Regions from separate parts of the Bradyrhizobium sp. SZCCHNRI1009 genome, predicted to be linked through region 1. Evidence: predicted binding sites of a transcription regulator. Region 1 holds the regulator's gene; each other region holds the start of a gene.

Region 1 (3,351 bases):
TCTACCCGGGCCAGCGCGCCGTTGGCCAGCTCATGCTGGACAACACCAACATCCTCGATCCCAAGCTCGACCTCAACCTGCTGCGGGCCCGGGTCGGCATGGTGTTCCAGAAGCCGACGCCGTTCCCGATGACGATCTACGAGAACATCGCCTTCGGCATCCGGCTGTATGAGAAGATCTCCAAGTCGGAGATGGACGACCGGGTCGAGAAGGCACTGCGCGGCGGCGCGTTGTGGAACGAGGTCAAGGACAAGCTCAACGCTTCGGGCCTGTCGCTGTCAGGCGGCCAGCAGCAGCGGCTGTGCATTGCGCGCACCGTGGCGGTCCGGCCGGAGGTGATCCTGTTCGACGAGCCGTGCTCGGCGCTCGATCCGATCTCGACCGCCAAGGTCGAGGAGCTGATCCAGGAGCTCGCCGAAAACTATACGATCGCCATCGTGACGCATAACATGCAGCAGGCGGCGCGCGTCTCCGACAAGACCGCCTTCATGTATCTCGGCGAGCTGATCGAGTTCGACGACACCAGCAAGATCTTCACCTCGCCGAGCGATCGGCGGACCCAGGATTACATCACCGGCCGGTTCGGCTGACGCCGACGACATTGACTTCAGGAGATCATCATGGCCAGTGAACATACCGCCAAGGCGTTCGACAGCGATCTGCAGGATCTCACCCGGCTGGTGTCGGAAATGGGCGGCCTCGCCGAGCGTCTGATCGTCGATTCCGTCGATGCGCTGGTGCGGCGCGACATCGCACTCGGCCAGAAGGTGGTCGCCACCGACGCCGAGGTCGACAAGCTGCAGCGCATCATCGAGGAGCGCGCCGTTCTTACCATCGCCCGGCGACAGCCGATGGCGGTCGACCTGCGCGAGATCGTCGGTGCGATGCGGGTCGCCACCGATCTGGAGCGCATCGGCGATCTCGCCAAGAACATCGGCAAGCGCGTCGCGGCGCTGGAGAGCGACTTCCATCCGCTCAAGCTGATCCGCGGGCTCGAGCACATGACCGACCTGGTGCAGTCGCAGGTCAAGACGGTGCTGGACGCCTATGCCGCGCACGACCTGCCGGCGGCGATGACGGTGTGGAAGGGCGACGAGGAGGTCGACGCCATCTGCACCTCGCTGTTCCGCGAACTCCTGACCTACATGATGGAGGATCCGCGCAACATCTCGTTCTGCATCCATCTGATGTTCTGCGCCAAGAACATCGAGCGCATCGGCGATCACGCGACCAACATCGCGGAGACCGTCTTCTATATGATCGAAGGCCAGCAGATCATGGACAAGCGCCCGAAGGGCGACATGACGAGCTTCGCGACGACGATCCCCGGCAACTGAGAGAGACGGTTCTGACATGGGCGCCCGAATTCTGGTGGTGGAGGACGAGGAGGCGCTGACGACGCTCCTGCGCTACAACCTCGAGGCCGAAGGCTACGAGGTCGAGACGGTGGCGCGCGGAGACGAGGCCGACACACGGCTGAAGGAGCGCGTTCCCGATCTCGTCGTGCTCGACTGGATGCTGCCGGGCCTGTCCGGCATCGAGCTGTGCCGCCGCCTGCGGGCGCGGTCCGAGACCCGGCAATTGCCGATCATCATGCTCACCGCGCGCGGCGAGGAGAGCGAGCGCGTGCGCGGCCTCGCGACCGGCGCCGACGACTACATCGTCAAGCCGTTCTCGGTGCCGGAGCTGCTGGCGCGCGTGAAGGGCCTGCTGCGGCGGGCGAGCCCGGAGCGGCTGGCGACCGTGCTGTCCTATGGCGACATCGAGCTCGACCGCGAGAAGCGCCGCGTGGCGCGCTCGGGACGGCCGATCGATCTCGGCCCGACCGAATACCGCCTGCTCGAGTTTTTCCTGGAGCATCCCGGCCGCGTGTTCAGCCGTGAGCAGCTGCTCGACAGCGTCTGGGGCCGCGACATCTATATCGACGAGCGCACGGTCGACGTCCATATCGGCCGCCTGCGCAAGCTGCTCAATCCGGGCCGCGAGCAGGACCCGATCCGCACCGTGCGCGGCGCCGGCTATGCGCTCGATGATCGCTTCGCCAAGAGCGAGCAGGTGTAAGGGGCGATCGGGCGTGAGGATGAAGCAGGTGTGAGGCGCGAGGGGGCCCGATTGAGGAGATCGCGGTCCGCTTTCCGCCACGCCGCCGCCGTCTTGATCGTGTCTGCTTCGTGGCCCGTCACGATGTTTCGGTCCCAGCGGACGCCCTTGATCAAGACCATCATCATATCTCTAGCCGTCCTGCTCGGCAGCGCGGCGGGCGCCGCGGCCGCCGAGCTCGAAGACGCGGTCGCCGCGGCGGGAAACGGACAGCACGCCGCGGCGATGCGCCGCCTGCTGCCGCTGGCCGCCAAGGGCGATGCGCGGGCGCAGTTCGACGTCGGCTTCATGGAGGCCTTCGGCTGGGGCCAACCGCGCAACCCCGCCGAGGCGCTGGCGTGGTATCGCAAGGCCGCCGATCAGGGCCTCGCCGTCGCCCAGCATTATCTCGGCATCGCCTATGTCAACGGCGAAGGTGTCGCGAGCAATTATGGCGAAGCCGGCCGCTGGTTCAGCCGCGCGGCAGCGCAGGGCTTTGCCCAGTCGCAATACATGCTGGGCCTGATGCTGCTCGACGGTCGCGGCGTGCAGCAGGACGTCGTGCAGGGCTACGCCTGGCTGGTGATGGCGGGTCGCAGCGGCGTGCGATCGGCCCGCCGCGACGTGCAGCGGGTCAAGCTGACGGAGCCGCAGCGCGTCCAGGCCCAGAGCGCCATTGCGGCCTGGCGGCCGAAGCCGGAATCGGCGGAGGCGGGCGTCGCCGCTCCGCGTCCGGAGCAACTGCTCGGGCTCGACCGCCACATCGGAGAGGTCGTCGATCCCACCTCGTGGCCGGCGTCGTCGATCGGCGTCGTCACCGTCGCGCAATACTCGACCGGCGGCTGGTGCACCGGCACGCTGGTCGCGGCGCGCGTCGTGCTCACCGCCGCGCATTGCGTGTTCAACGGCGTCGCGCAGGTCAGCCCCGGCAATGTCCGCTTCCTGGCCGGCATGAACAGGGGCACGCCGGCGGCATCGTCGGTCGCCGACAAGCTGATCGTGGCGCCGGACTTCGTCCCGACCCGGCACGACAGATGGTCGCTCGACCGCTCGCCCGCCGATTGGGCGCTGATCGTGCTGAAGGATGCGCTGCCGTCGAAGCCGGTCGCGGTCAAGGCGCTGACGCGCGAGGAACTGCAGGCTGCGACCACCGCCGGAACCATCTCAGAGATCGGGTACGGTCAGGAGCGGCGCTACTCGCCGACCGGCCAGCGCAATTGCAGCGCCGGCATGACCAGCGATGCCCGTCTGCTGACGGTGCATTGCCTCGCC
Region 2 (3,351 bases), on a different contig from region 1:
TCGGCGCCTACCTGCGCGCAGCCACCGAGAACCCGACCTTGGTGCGGGCCTTCGGCATCAACGTCCCGCGCATGATCACGCTGACCTACGGCCTCGGCGTCGGGCTTGCGGCGCTGGCCGGCGTGCTGTCGGCGCCGATCAACCAGGTGCGGCCGCTGATGGGCGAGCACATCATCATCGTGGTGTTCGCGGTGGTTGTGATCGGCGGCATGGGTTCGATCATGGGCTCGATCATCACCGGCTTCCTGCTCGGCGTGATCGAGGGACTGACAAAGTATTTCTATCCCGAGGCTTCCAACACCGTGGTCTTCGTTCTGATGGTCCTGGTGCTGCTGGTGAAGCCGACGGGTCTGACCGGACGGGCGGCCTGACATGACATCCATCACCGACGCGACCCTGCCGATCACCCCGCGCGCGATGCGCGACGAGATGATCGTGTTCGTCATCATGGCAGCGCTGCTGGCGATCGTGCCGTGGACCGGGCTGTACCCGTTCTTCGTCATGCAGGCGCTGTGCTTCGCGCTGCTCGCCTGCGCCTTCAACCTCCTGATCGGCTATGGCGGCCTGTTGTCGTTCGGCCACGCGATGTTCCTGGGAACGGCCGGCTATTGCAGCGCCCACGCGTTGAAAGTGTGGGGGCTGCCGCCCGAGCTCGGCATCCTCACGGGCGTTGCCGGATCGTTCGTCCTGTCGGTGATCACCGGCTACATCTCGATCCGCCGGCAGGGCATCTATTTCGCGATGATCACCCTGGCGCTGTCGCAGCTCTTGTACTTCATCTATCTGCAGGCGCCGTTCACCCATGGCGAGGACGGTATCCAGGGCATTCCGCAGGGGCGGATGTTCGGCATCCTCGACCTGTCCAAGCCGACGGTGCTGTATTACGTCGTGCTGGCCGGCTTCCTCGCCGGCTTCCTGCTGATCTTCCGCACCATCAACTCGCCGTTCGGCGAGGTGCTGAAGTCGATCCGCGAGAACGAGCAGCGGGCGATCTCGCTGGGCTACAAGACCGACCAGTACAAGCTGCTCGCCTTCATCCTGTCGGGGACGCTGGCTGGCCTGGCCGGTGCGCTGAAGGTGTTCGTCGCCCAGAATGCCTCGCTGACCGACGTCGAGGTCGGGATGTCCGGCCAGATCGTGCTCATGACCCTGGTCGGCGGGCTCGGCACCGTGTTCGGCCCCGTCGTCGGCGCGTTCGTGATCGTCGGCATGCAGCAATATCTGTCCGGCTTCGGCCAGTGGGTGACGGTGATCCAGGGCGGCATCTTCGTCGCCTGCGTGCTCACCTTCCGCCGCGGCGTGGTCGGAGAAATCGCCCATCTGTTCAAGCGATCCCTCTAAGCTGTTGATCTGTAAAGAGATCGTCGAAAGGGCAGAAAGCGGTGGATGAACCGGCCACCGCTTCTGCTGGTGCGCGATCCGGAGTATGACAGTTCTGTGACGGGTCGGCCCTGGCCCGTTTCGGAATGGATGGATCTCGTCCCATGCTGCACTGGTTTCGCGCCGTTCTCCCGCGGGAGGAGCGGTTTTTCGATTTGTTCGCCCGCCACAACAAGGTGGTGATCCAAGGCGCGCATGCGCTGCAGGACATGCTTAAGGGCGGCGACGACATCCTCAGGCACTGCCAGCGCGTCAGCCAGCTCGAGAACGAGGCCGACAACATCACGCGGGAGGTGCTGACCGCGGTCCGCCGCACCTTCATCACCCCGTTCGACCGCGGCGACATCAAGAACCTGATCACCTCGATGGACGACGCCATCGACCAGATGCAGCAGACCGCCAAGGCCGTGGTGCTGTTCGAGGTCAAGGAGTTCGAGCCGACCATGCGCGAGATGGGCACCTTGCTGGTCGATTGCGCCAATCTGATCGGGAAGGCGCTGCCGCTGCTGCAGGCGATCGGCCAGAACGTGCCGATGATCACCGCGATCACCGAGGAGATGACCAAGCTCGAGGGCCGGGTCGACGACCTCCACGACATTGGGCTGAAGGAGCTATTCCTCAAGCACCGCAACGCCAACACGATGGACTTCATCGTCGGCGCCGAGATCTACGACCATCTGGAGAAGGTCGCCGACCGCTTCGACGACGTCGCCAACGAGATCAATTCGATCATGATCGAACAGGTCTAGGGTAGGGCCGCGCCGTGGACGCTCAACTCGGCCTTCCGATCCTGGTTGGCCTCATCGCCGTCGCACTCGCCTTCGATTTCCTGAACGGCCTGCACGACGCCGCCAACTCGATCGCGACCATCGTCTCGACCCGCGTGCTCCGGCCGCAATATGCGGTGTTCTGGGCCGCGTTCTTCAATTTCGTGGCGTTCAGCGTGTTCGGACTGCATGTCGCGCAGACCATCGGCACCGGGATCATCGATCCCGCGATCGTCGACGCCCACGTGATCTTCGCGGCCCTGGTCGGCGCGATCGTCTGGAACCTGGTCACCTGGGCGGCCGGCATTCCGTCGTCGAGCTCGCACGCGCTGATCGGCGGCCTGGTCGGGGCAGGGGTCGCCAAGGCCGGCATCTCGGCCACCGTGTGGAGCGGCCTGTCCAAGACCGTGCTCGCGATCGTGCTGTCGCCGCTGGTCGGGCTGGTGCTGGCGATGATCCTGGTTGCGATCGTGTCCTGGGCCTCGGTGCGCTCGACGCCGTTTGCCGTGGACCGGGCCTTCCGCATCCTGCAATTCGCTTCGGCCTCGCTGTATTCGCTCGGCCACGGCGGCAACGACGCGCAGAAGACGATGGGCATCATCGCGGTGCTGTTGTACTCGCAGGGCCATCTCGGCGAGCAGTTCACGGTGCCGTTCTGGGTGGTGCTGTCGTGCCAGGCCGCGATGGCGCTGGGCACGCTGATGGGCGGCTGGCGCATCGTCCGGACCATGGGCCTGCGCATCACCAAGCTGAATCCGATGCAGGGCTTCTGCGCCGAGACCGGCGGCGCCATCACGCTGTTCCTGGCGACGTTCCTCGGCGTGCCCGTCTCGACCACCCACACCATCACCGGTGCCATCGTCGGCGTCGGCGCCGCCCGCCGCGCCTCGGCGGTGCGCTGGAACGTCGCCGGATCGATCGTCTATGCCTGGATCTTCACGATTCCGGCCTCGGCCATCGTAGCGGCACTGAGCTTCTGGCTGGTGTCGGTGCTCAGGCACTAAAGACGGCGGGACCGTCCTGAAACGTTGGGGCCTCATGGTTCGAGACGCGCCGCAAGCGCGGCGCTCCTCACCATGAGGGTTTGGGGCTGGATCTGGTCCGCAAATCGGACTCCGCTACAGATTCAGACCTCGTCCTGAGGAGCGCGCCGCTTGGCGCGCGTCTTGAAGGACGGCCGTGGGCGGGATGCGGGGTCCGGGCG
Region 3 (3,351 bases), on a different contig from region 1:
AACATCCCAGAGGGCGGTCTGACCAAGCATTGGCCCGACGGCGAGCAGATGTCGATCTACGACGCCGCGATGAAGTATCAGGAAGAGGGTGTGCCGCTGGTGGTGTTCGCCGGCGCCGAATACGGCAACGGCTCATCGCGCGACTGGGCCGCCAAAGGTACCCGGCTGCTCGGCGTCCGCGCCGTGATCTGCCAGAGCTTCGAGCGCATCCATCGCTCCAACCTGGTCGGTATGGGCGTGCTGCCGCTCACCTTCCAGGAAGGCACGTCCTGGTCCTCGCTCGGCCTCAAGGGCGACGAGAAGGTTACCATCAAGGGCCTGCAGGGCGACCTGAAGCCGCGCCAAACCCTGACCGCCGAGATCGTCTCGGCCGACGGTGCGGCGCAGCAGGTGCCGCTGCTCTGCCGGATCGATACGCTCGACGAGCTCGACTACTACCGCAACGGCGGCATCCTACACTACGTGCTGCGCAAGCTCGCCGCTTAACCAAAGCGCGATGCGACAGTTTGGCTCACTCTGAAGTGAGTAGCGGGTGATGAAGGAGGCGGCCTATGACAAGGGCCGCCTCCTTTGCATTTTCGGTTTGTTAACTACGAGGACGGCATCGCGGATGCAGTGATGCGCAGGGCGCAGCGGACGGTGGTCCAGACGGGACAGTGGCGATGAGTGGACAGATGTCGTGGTGGTCGCGCGCAGCGCTGAGTGTCTGTGCGGTCATCGCTTTCGTCCGGCCAGCCGCGTCCGATCCCCGTGCGGTGATCGAACTCTTCACCTCTCAAGGCTGTTCGTCCTGCCCGCCGGCTGACAAGATCCTCGGCGAGCTCGCCAGAGATCCTTCGGTCATCGCGTTGTCGCTGCCGATCGACTACTGGGACTATCTCGGCTGGAAGGACACGCTGGCCGACTCCCGCTTCACGGCCCGGCAGCGGGCCTATTCTCGTGCGCGCGGGGACCGCGAGGTCTATACGCCGCAGGCGGTGATCAACGGCTCTGTGCATGTGATCGGCAGCGACCGTGAGGCCATCGAAGGCGCGATCGAGGAAACCGTCCAGGGCGGCGCGGTGATGTCGGTGCCGGTGAGGCTGTCGGTCGACGGCCAGGAGCTCTCCGTCTCGGTCGCCGCGGCCAGCGAGCATGCGCCGCGCCGGCACGGCGAGGTCTGGGTCTGCTCGATCTCGCGGGTGGTCCCGATCTCGGTCGGGCGCGGCGAGAACAGCGGCCGCGACCTGACCTATTACAACGTCGTTCGCGGTCTCCAGAAGCTGGGTGACTGGAACGGGTCGCCGGTCAGCTGGAGCGTGCCGCTGGAGAAGATCGCCCGCGAGGGCGTCGATGGCACCGTCGTCTATGTGCAGGACGGCAGTCGCGACCGCCCTGGGCCAATGCTCGGCGCCGCCTTTTCCGAGTTGCCGTTGGGCGGACGGGCTTCAGCAACGGCGCGTGGTCCCGAGCGCTGATCTTCCGTCGTCCCGATCTTCGTTTCCGCTGACCTGCGTGAGGCGCGTCACGTCCGTGCGACGGCGCGCCGCGACATCTTCCGGCAGCTCACGCCAGAAAAGCAAAAGGACCAACTTGCGTTGGCCCTTTGCCTTACTTGTGAATAGACCCGATCCTGACGACCCCGGGGGGCTGGGGGCTGAGGAATCCGGAACCGAAAGGACCGGGCCAACGCACACGAATCTTATGCCGAAGGTCGGGGGCGGTCGGTGGGCGGAAAGACGGCGCGATTATGATTCCGCTAACGATCCCGTGACGCTTGCGTGTTCGCGGAACTGATGACCTCGCAGGCTCGGTCGAACTTCAACAACGAAAACGGCCCCTTGCGGCTTCTGCCGGATGGCGCGATCATGTCACACAGATGACAGGAGGACGCCAATGAACCTCACGCCGGAGGACGCCGACCCCAGCGAGAACCGCGCGGCGGCGCGCAGTGCGGCCGCAGCGCCGAACCGGGTGACGTTCGACCGCCTGGAGCTGAACCGCATCCTGAACCTCTACGGTCGCATGGTCGCCGACGGTGAGTGGCGCGACTATTCGATCGACTTCCTGCGTGACCGGGCCGTCTTCTCCGTGTTTCGCCGGGCGTCCGAGGTGCCGATCTACCGCATCGAGAAGGATCCGCGTCTCGCACGCAAGCAGGGCATGTACAGCGTGATCTCGGCCACCGGGCTGATCCTGCGCCGCGGCCACGAGCTTGAGCGCGTGTTGCTGGCGATCGCGCCGAAGCCGGCGCTGGTCTGATCCGACCCGCCGGGTGATCACGACATTTCGACCGGCGTCGCTTACGCCGGGACGTCGCTGCTCCCGGCCCCGAGCGGGCGCTGCATCATGACGGTATCGAGCCAGCGGCCGAATTTCAGGCCGACGCTGGGGTGGGTGCCGATCATCTGGAAGCCGCAGGCGGTATGCAGCCCGACCGAGCCGGCATTGGCGGAGTCGCCGATGACGGCGATCATCTGGCGAAAGCCTCCCTCCTCACAGGCGTCGATCAGCCGCCGCATCAGTCGCATCCCGATGCCGCGACGCTGGCTGGCGGGAGCGAGATAGACCGAGTTCTCCACCGTGAAGCGATAGGCAGGGCGGGGCCGGTAGGGCCCGGCATAGGCATAGCCCACCACCTCTCCGTCCAGCAGGGCGGCGAAATAGGGGAAGCCGCCGTCGCGGAGCGCCCGGAAGCGGCGCGTCATCTCCGCCAGATCCGGAGGGTCGAGCTCGAAGGTGGCCGTGCCCTCGCGGACGGCCTGGCCGTAGATGGCGGTGATGGCCGGGAGGTCGGCCTCCTGGGTGGGCCGGATTTCAATGTTCGACATGGGGTGCAAGCATACCCATGCGGACGCGGCGATCAATCCGGCCTCGCGGCATGGCTGTCGCTGCCGCTTTGCGCCGGTCGCAATCGGGTTTGTAAAAACGAAAAGCCCCGGCGGTGAGGCCGGGGCTTCGAAGGTCGCTCGTTCGAGCGGTTGGATCAGTCGCGCTGTCCGAGCAGCTGCAGCAGCAGCGTGAACAGGTTGATGAAGTTCAGGTACAGCGACAGCGCGCCGGTGATCGCTGCGCGCTCGGCGATGTCGCCGCCCGCGGAGGCGTAGCCGTAGATGTACTCGTTCTTCAGGCGCTGCGTATCCCAGGCGGTCAGGCCGGCGAACACGAACACGCCGATCACCGAGACGATGAACTGCAGCATCGAGCTCGCCAGGAACAGGTTCACCAGGCTCGCCAGCACGATGCCGATCAGGCCCATGAACAGGAACGAGCCCATGCCCGTCATGTCACGCTTGGTCGTGTAGCCGTAGAGGCTCAGCGCGCCGAACGTCGCCGCGGTGATGAAGAACACCCGCACGATCGAGGTGTGGG
Region 4 (3,351 bases), on a different contig from region 1:
GCCTCGGCTTTCGCTGAGGCTTGATCGTCAGGCAATCAGCCGGGCGTAGAGCTCAGCGTCGACATTGCCGCCGGAGAGCACGATCACCACCGTCTTGCCCGCCACGTCCAGCCGGCCGGCCAGCAGTGCCGCGAGCCCGACCGACCCGCCGGGCTCGACCACGAGCTTCAGCTCCCGGAAGGCAAAGCCGACCGCGCGCCCCACCTCCTCATCCGAGGCCTCGACCGCGGCCGACAGAAGCTGGCTGTTGATCGCGAAGGTGATCTCGCCCGGAATCGCCGCCATCAGCGCGTCGCAGATGGTTCGGCCCTTTGCATCGTGGGCCTCGCGGTGGCCGGCCCGCAGCGAGCGCGCATGGTCGTCGAAGCCCTTGGGCTCAGCCACGACCATCTGGGTGCTCGGAAACTGCGCCTTCACCGCGGTCGAGACGCCGGCAAGCAGCCCGCCGCCGGAAGCAGGCACAATCACCAGATCCGGCGACAGGCCCAGCGCCGCGAGATCTGCGGCGATCTCGCGGCCGACGGTGCCCTGCCCTGCGATGACAAAGGGATCGTCATAGGGCGGCACCACCGTCGAGCCGCGCTTTGCAGCGATGTCGCGCGCGATCGCTTCGCGGTCCTCGCGGTCGCGATCATAGAGCACGACGTCGGCGCCGAACGCCTTGGTGCGCTCGCGCTTGGCCGCCGGCGCATCCGAGGGCATCACGATCGTGGCGTCCATGCCCAGCAATGTGGCGGCATGGGCGACGCCCTGCGCATGATTGCCGGAGGAGAATGCGACGACGCCGTTGCCGCGCGCTGCTTGCGGGATCGACGCCAGCTTGTTGTAGGCGCCGCGGAACTTGAACGAGCCGGTCCGCTGCAGCACCTCCGGCTTCACGAACACGTTCGCTTTGAACCGCTCGTTGAGCACGGGAGCCGGCAGCAGCGGGGTCCGCACGGCCACGGGCGCGAGGACGCGTGCCGCCGCATCGATGTCGGCGACGGTCACGGGCAGGATCGGGGAATGAGCTGTCATGCCCCGATTTTACCGCGCCCGATTGCCGAGAGGCAAGGGAGCCGGTGTCAGGCGGCGCGGGCGGCCAGCTGCGGAACCGGCGCCGGCTGCCGCTGCGGATCGGTCCAGGTGAGGATCTCGAAGCGGCCGTCCTCGTGCTCGACCAGCGCCGTGCAGCTTTCGACCCAGTCGCCGCAATTCATGTAGCGGATGCCGTCCTGGTCGCGGATGACGGCGCAATGGATGTGGCCGCAGATCACGCCGTCAGCGCCATGCCGGCGCGCCTCGGAGGCCAGTGCCGTCTCGAACGCGCCGATATAGTTCACCGCGTTCTTGACCTTCTGCTTGGCCCATTGCGACAGCGACCAATAGGGCACGCCGAACATGCGGCGGAAGAAGTTGACCAGCCGGTTCATCTGGATCGCAAAATCGTAGGCCTTGTCGCCGAGATGGGCGAGCCAGCGCGCGTTCTGCACGACCAGATCGAAGATGTCGCCGTGAATGACGAGATAGCGTTTGCCGTCGGTGCCGGTGTGCACGATGTTCTCGACGACGTCGATGCCGCCGAAATGCGTGCCGTAGTAGCCGCGCAGGAACTCGTCGTGATTGCCGGGGACGTAAACGACCTTGGCGCCCTTGCGCGCCTTGCGCAGCATCTTCTGCACCAGGTCGTTATGCGACTGCGGCCAATGCCAGCTCGATTTGAGCGCCCAGCCATCGATGATGTCGCCGACCAGATAGATCGTATCGGCATCATGGTGGCGCAGGAAATCGACCAGGAGATTGGCCTGCGAGCCGCGGGCTCCGAGATGAACGTCCGAGATGAACAACGTCCGAAAGCGCCGAGCCGGGCTTTCTTCACCAGCAGTCTCAAGTCCCATGCGCGCCCACCTAACAGCCCCTGATGACACCGCGATGACGAACGGCCTCACTGGCAGAACCCGTCCTGCCGGACCGCGACCGGACACCGCTCGTTCGACGACTCGCGACGTCCTTCGTCACTGCCCCGCGATACCAGCGCGGTGCGACAATCAGGCGACAGGCGGGCGGCGCGAACAGGGAAAATCGGCCTCCTATCTCGGCATGGTGACGACACGCAGATTGTTGGTGGTGCCGGCCTGCGCGAACGGGATGCCGGCGACGACGACGAGCAGGTCGCCGGCTTCCGCGAACTCCTCCTGCACGGCAAAGAAGGTCGCGCGCTCGACCATTTCCTCGTAGTTCTGCACGTCCTGCGACAGCACGCTGTGCGCGCCCCACAACAGGCACATGCGCCGCGAGGTGTCCTCGTTCGGCGTGATCGCCAGAATCGGCAGGCTCGGCCGCTTGCGCGCAACGCGGGAGGCCGAAGTTCCGCTCGACGTATAGGCCACGATCGCCCTGGCGTGGATCGCCGACGCCAGGTCGGCCGCGGCGGTCGCCACCGCATGCGGTGCGGTCTGCTCCTCGCCCGGCTGCGTCGCCTCGACGATGGAGCGGTACATCTTGTGGCCCTCGGTTGCCTTGATGATGCTGTCCATCATCGCGACCGCCTCGCGCGGGTATTGCCCGCTGGCCGATTCCGCCGACAGCATCACCGCGTCGGCGCCGTCATAGATCGCGGTCGCGACGTCGGAGACCTCGGCGCGGGTCGGCGTCGGCGTCGCGACCATCGAATCCAGCATCTGCGTCGCGACGATCACCGGCTTCACCGCGAGCCGGCAGGCGCGCACCAGCTCCTTCTGCTTGCCCGGCACGTCCTCGTTGGGAATCTCGACGCCGAGATCGCCGCGCGCGACCATGATCGCGTCCGACAGCTGGATGATGTCGTCGATGCGCTCCAGCGCCGCCGGCTTCTCGATCTTGGACATGATGCCGGCGCGGCCATTGATCAGGCCCCTCGCCTCCAGCACGTCGGACGGCTTCTGCACGAACGACAGCGCCACCCAGTCGACGCCGAGGTCGAGCCCAAAGGCAAGATCGGAGCGGTCCTTGGCCGTCAGCGGCGACAGCTCCAGAATCGTGCCCGGCAGATTGACGCCCTTGTGATTGGAGATCGCGCCGCCGACGATCACCTTGGCTTCGATCCAGTCGTCGCCGAGGCCCATGACGCGCACCCGCACGCGGCCGTCATCGATCAGAAGATCGTGACCGGGCGCGACCGCCGCAAAGATCTCCGGATGCGGCAACGGAATCGACGTCTTGTCGCCCTCGGTGCCGTTGAGGACAAACCGAATCGTCTCGCCGGCTTCGACCTGGATCTTCTTGTCGCGTAGCGTGCCGACACGAATCTTCGGACCCTGCAGATCCATCAAGATGCCGATTGGCCGCTGCACCTCCTTCTCGAGGGCGCGGATCGCGGCATGGACCCTGGCG

What was found. The regulator PhoB, encoded in region 1, activates phosphate uptake and scavenging genes when phosphate is short. The targets are predictions, from matches to a motif close to TGTCATNNANCTGTCAT.
Region 2: a site for PhoB is predicted at 1,427-1,443, ahead of QX010_RS18340 (DUF47 domain-containing protein). Genes of this name have one in related genera too.
Region 3: a site for PhoB is predicted at 1,848-1,864, ahead of QX010_RS15305 (DUF2794 domain-containing protein). Genes of this name have one in related genera too.
Region 4: a site for PhoB is predicted at 1,901-1,917, ahead of QX010_RS27655 (UDP-2,3-diacylglucosamine diphosphatase). Genes of this name have one in related genera too.

The regions. Positions count from the first base shown of each region.
Region 1 covers NZ_JAUEUL010000012.1:61,018-64,368, forward strand. The annotation lists gene pstB (phosphate ABC transporter ATP-binding protein PstB) at 1-590, shown strand, start outside; gene phoU (phosphate signaling complex protein PhoU) at 621-1,337, shown strand; gene phoB (phosphate regulon transcriptional regulator PhoB) at 1,354-2,061, shown strand; gene QX010_RS21045 (trypsin-like serine protease) at 2,209-3,351, shown strand, end outside.
Region 2 covers NZ_JAUEUL010000009.1:244,823-248,173, reverse strand. The annotation lists gene QX010_RS18350 (branched-chain amino acid ABC transporter permease) at 1-371, shown strand, start outside; gene QX010_RS18345 (branched-chain amino acid ABC transporter permease) at 373-1,341, shown strand; gene QX010_RS18340 (DUF47 domain-containing protein) at 1,485-2,129, shown strand; gene QX010_RS18335 (anion permease) at 2,144-3,151, shown strand.
Region 3 covers NZ_JAUEUL010000007.1:159,441-162,791, forward strand. The annotation lists gene acnA (aconitate hydratase AcnA) at 1-486, shown strand, start outside; gene QX010_RS15300 (DUF1223 domain-containing protein) at 675-1,457, shown strand; gene QX010_RS15305 (DUF2794 domain-containing protein) at 1,876-2,241, shown strand; gene QX010_RS15310 (N-acetyltransferase family protein) at 2,283-2,810, opposite strand; gene QX010_RS15315 (Bax inhibitor-1/YccA family protein) at 2,966-3,351, opposite strand, start outside.
Region 4 covers NZ_JAUEUL010000023.1:57,115-60,465, reverse strand. The annotation lists gene QX010_RS27665 (caspase family protein) at 1-17, shown strand, start outside; gene QX010_RS27660 (threonine/serine dehydratase) at 28-1,017, opposite strand; gene QX010_RS27655 (UDP-2,3-diacylglucosamine diphosphatase) at 1,065-1,877, opposite strand; gene pyk (pyruvate kinase) at 2,070-3,351, opposite strand, start outside.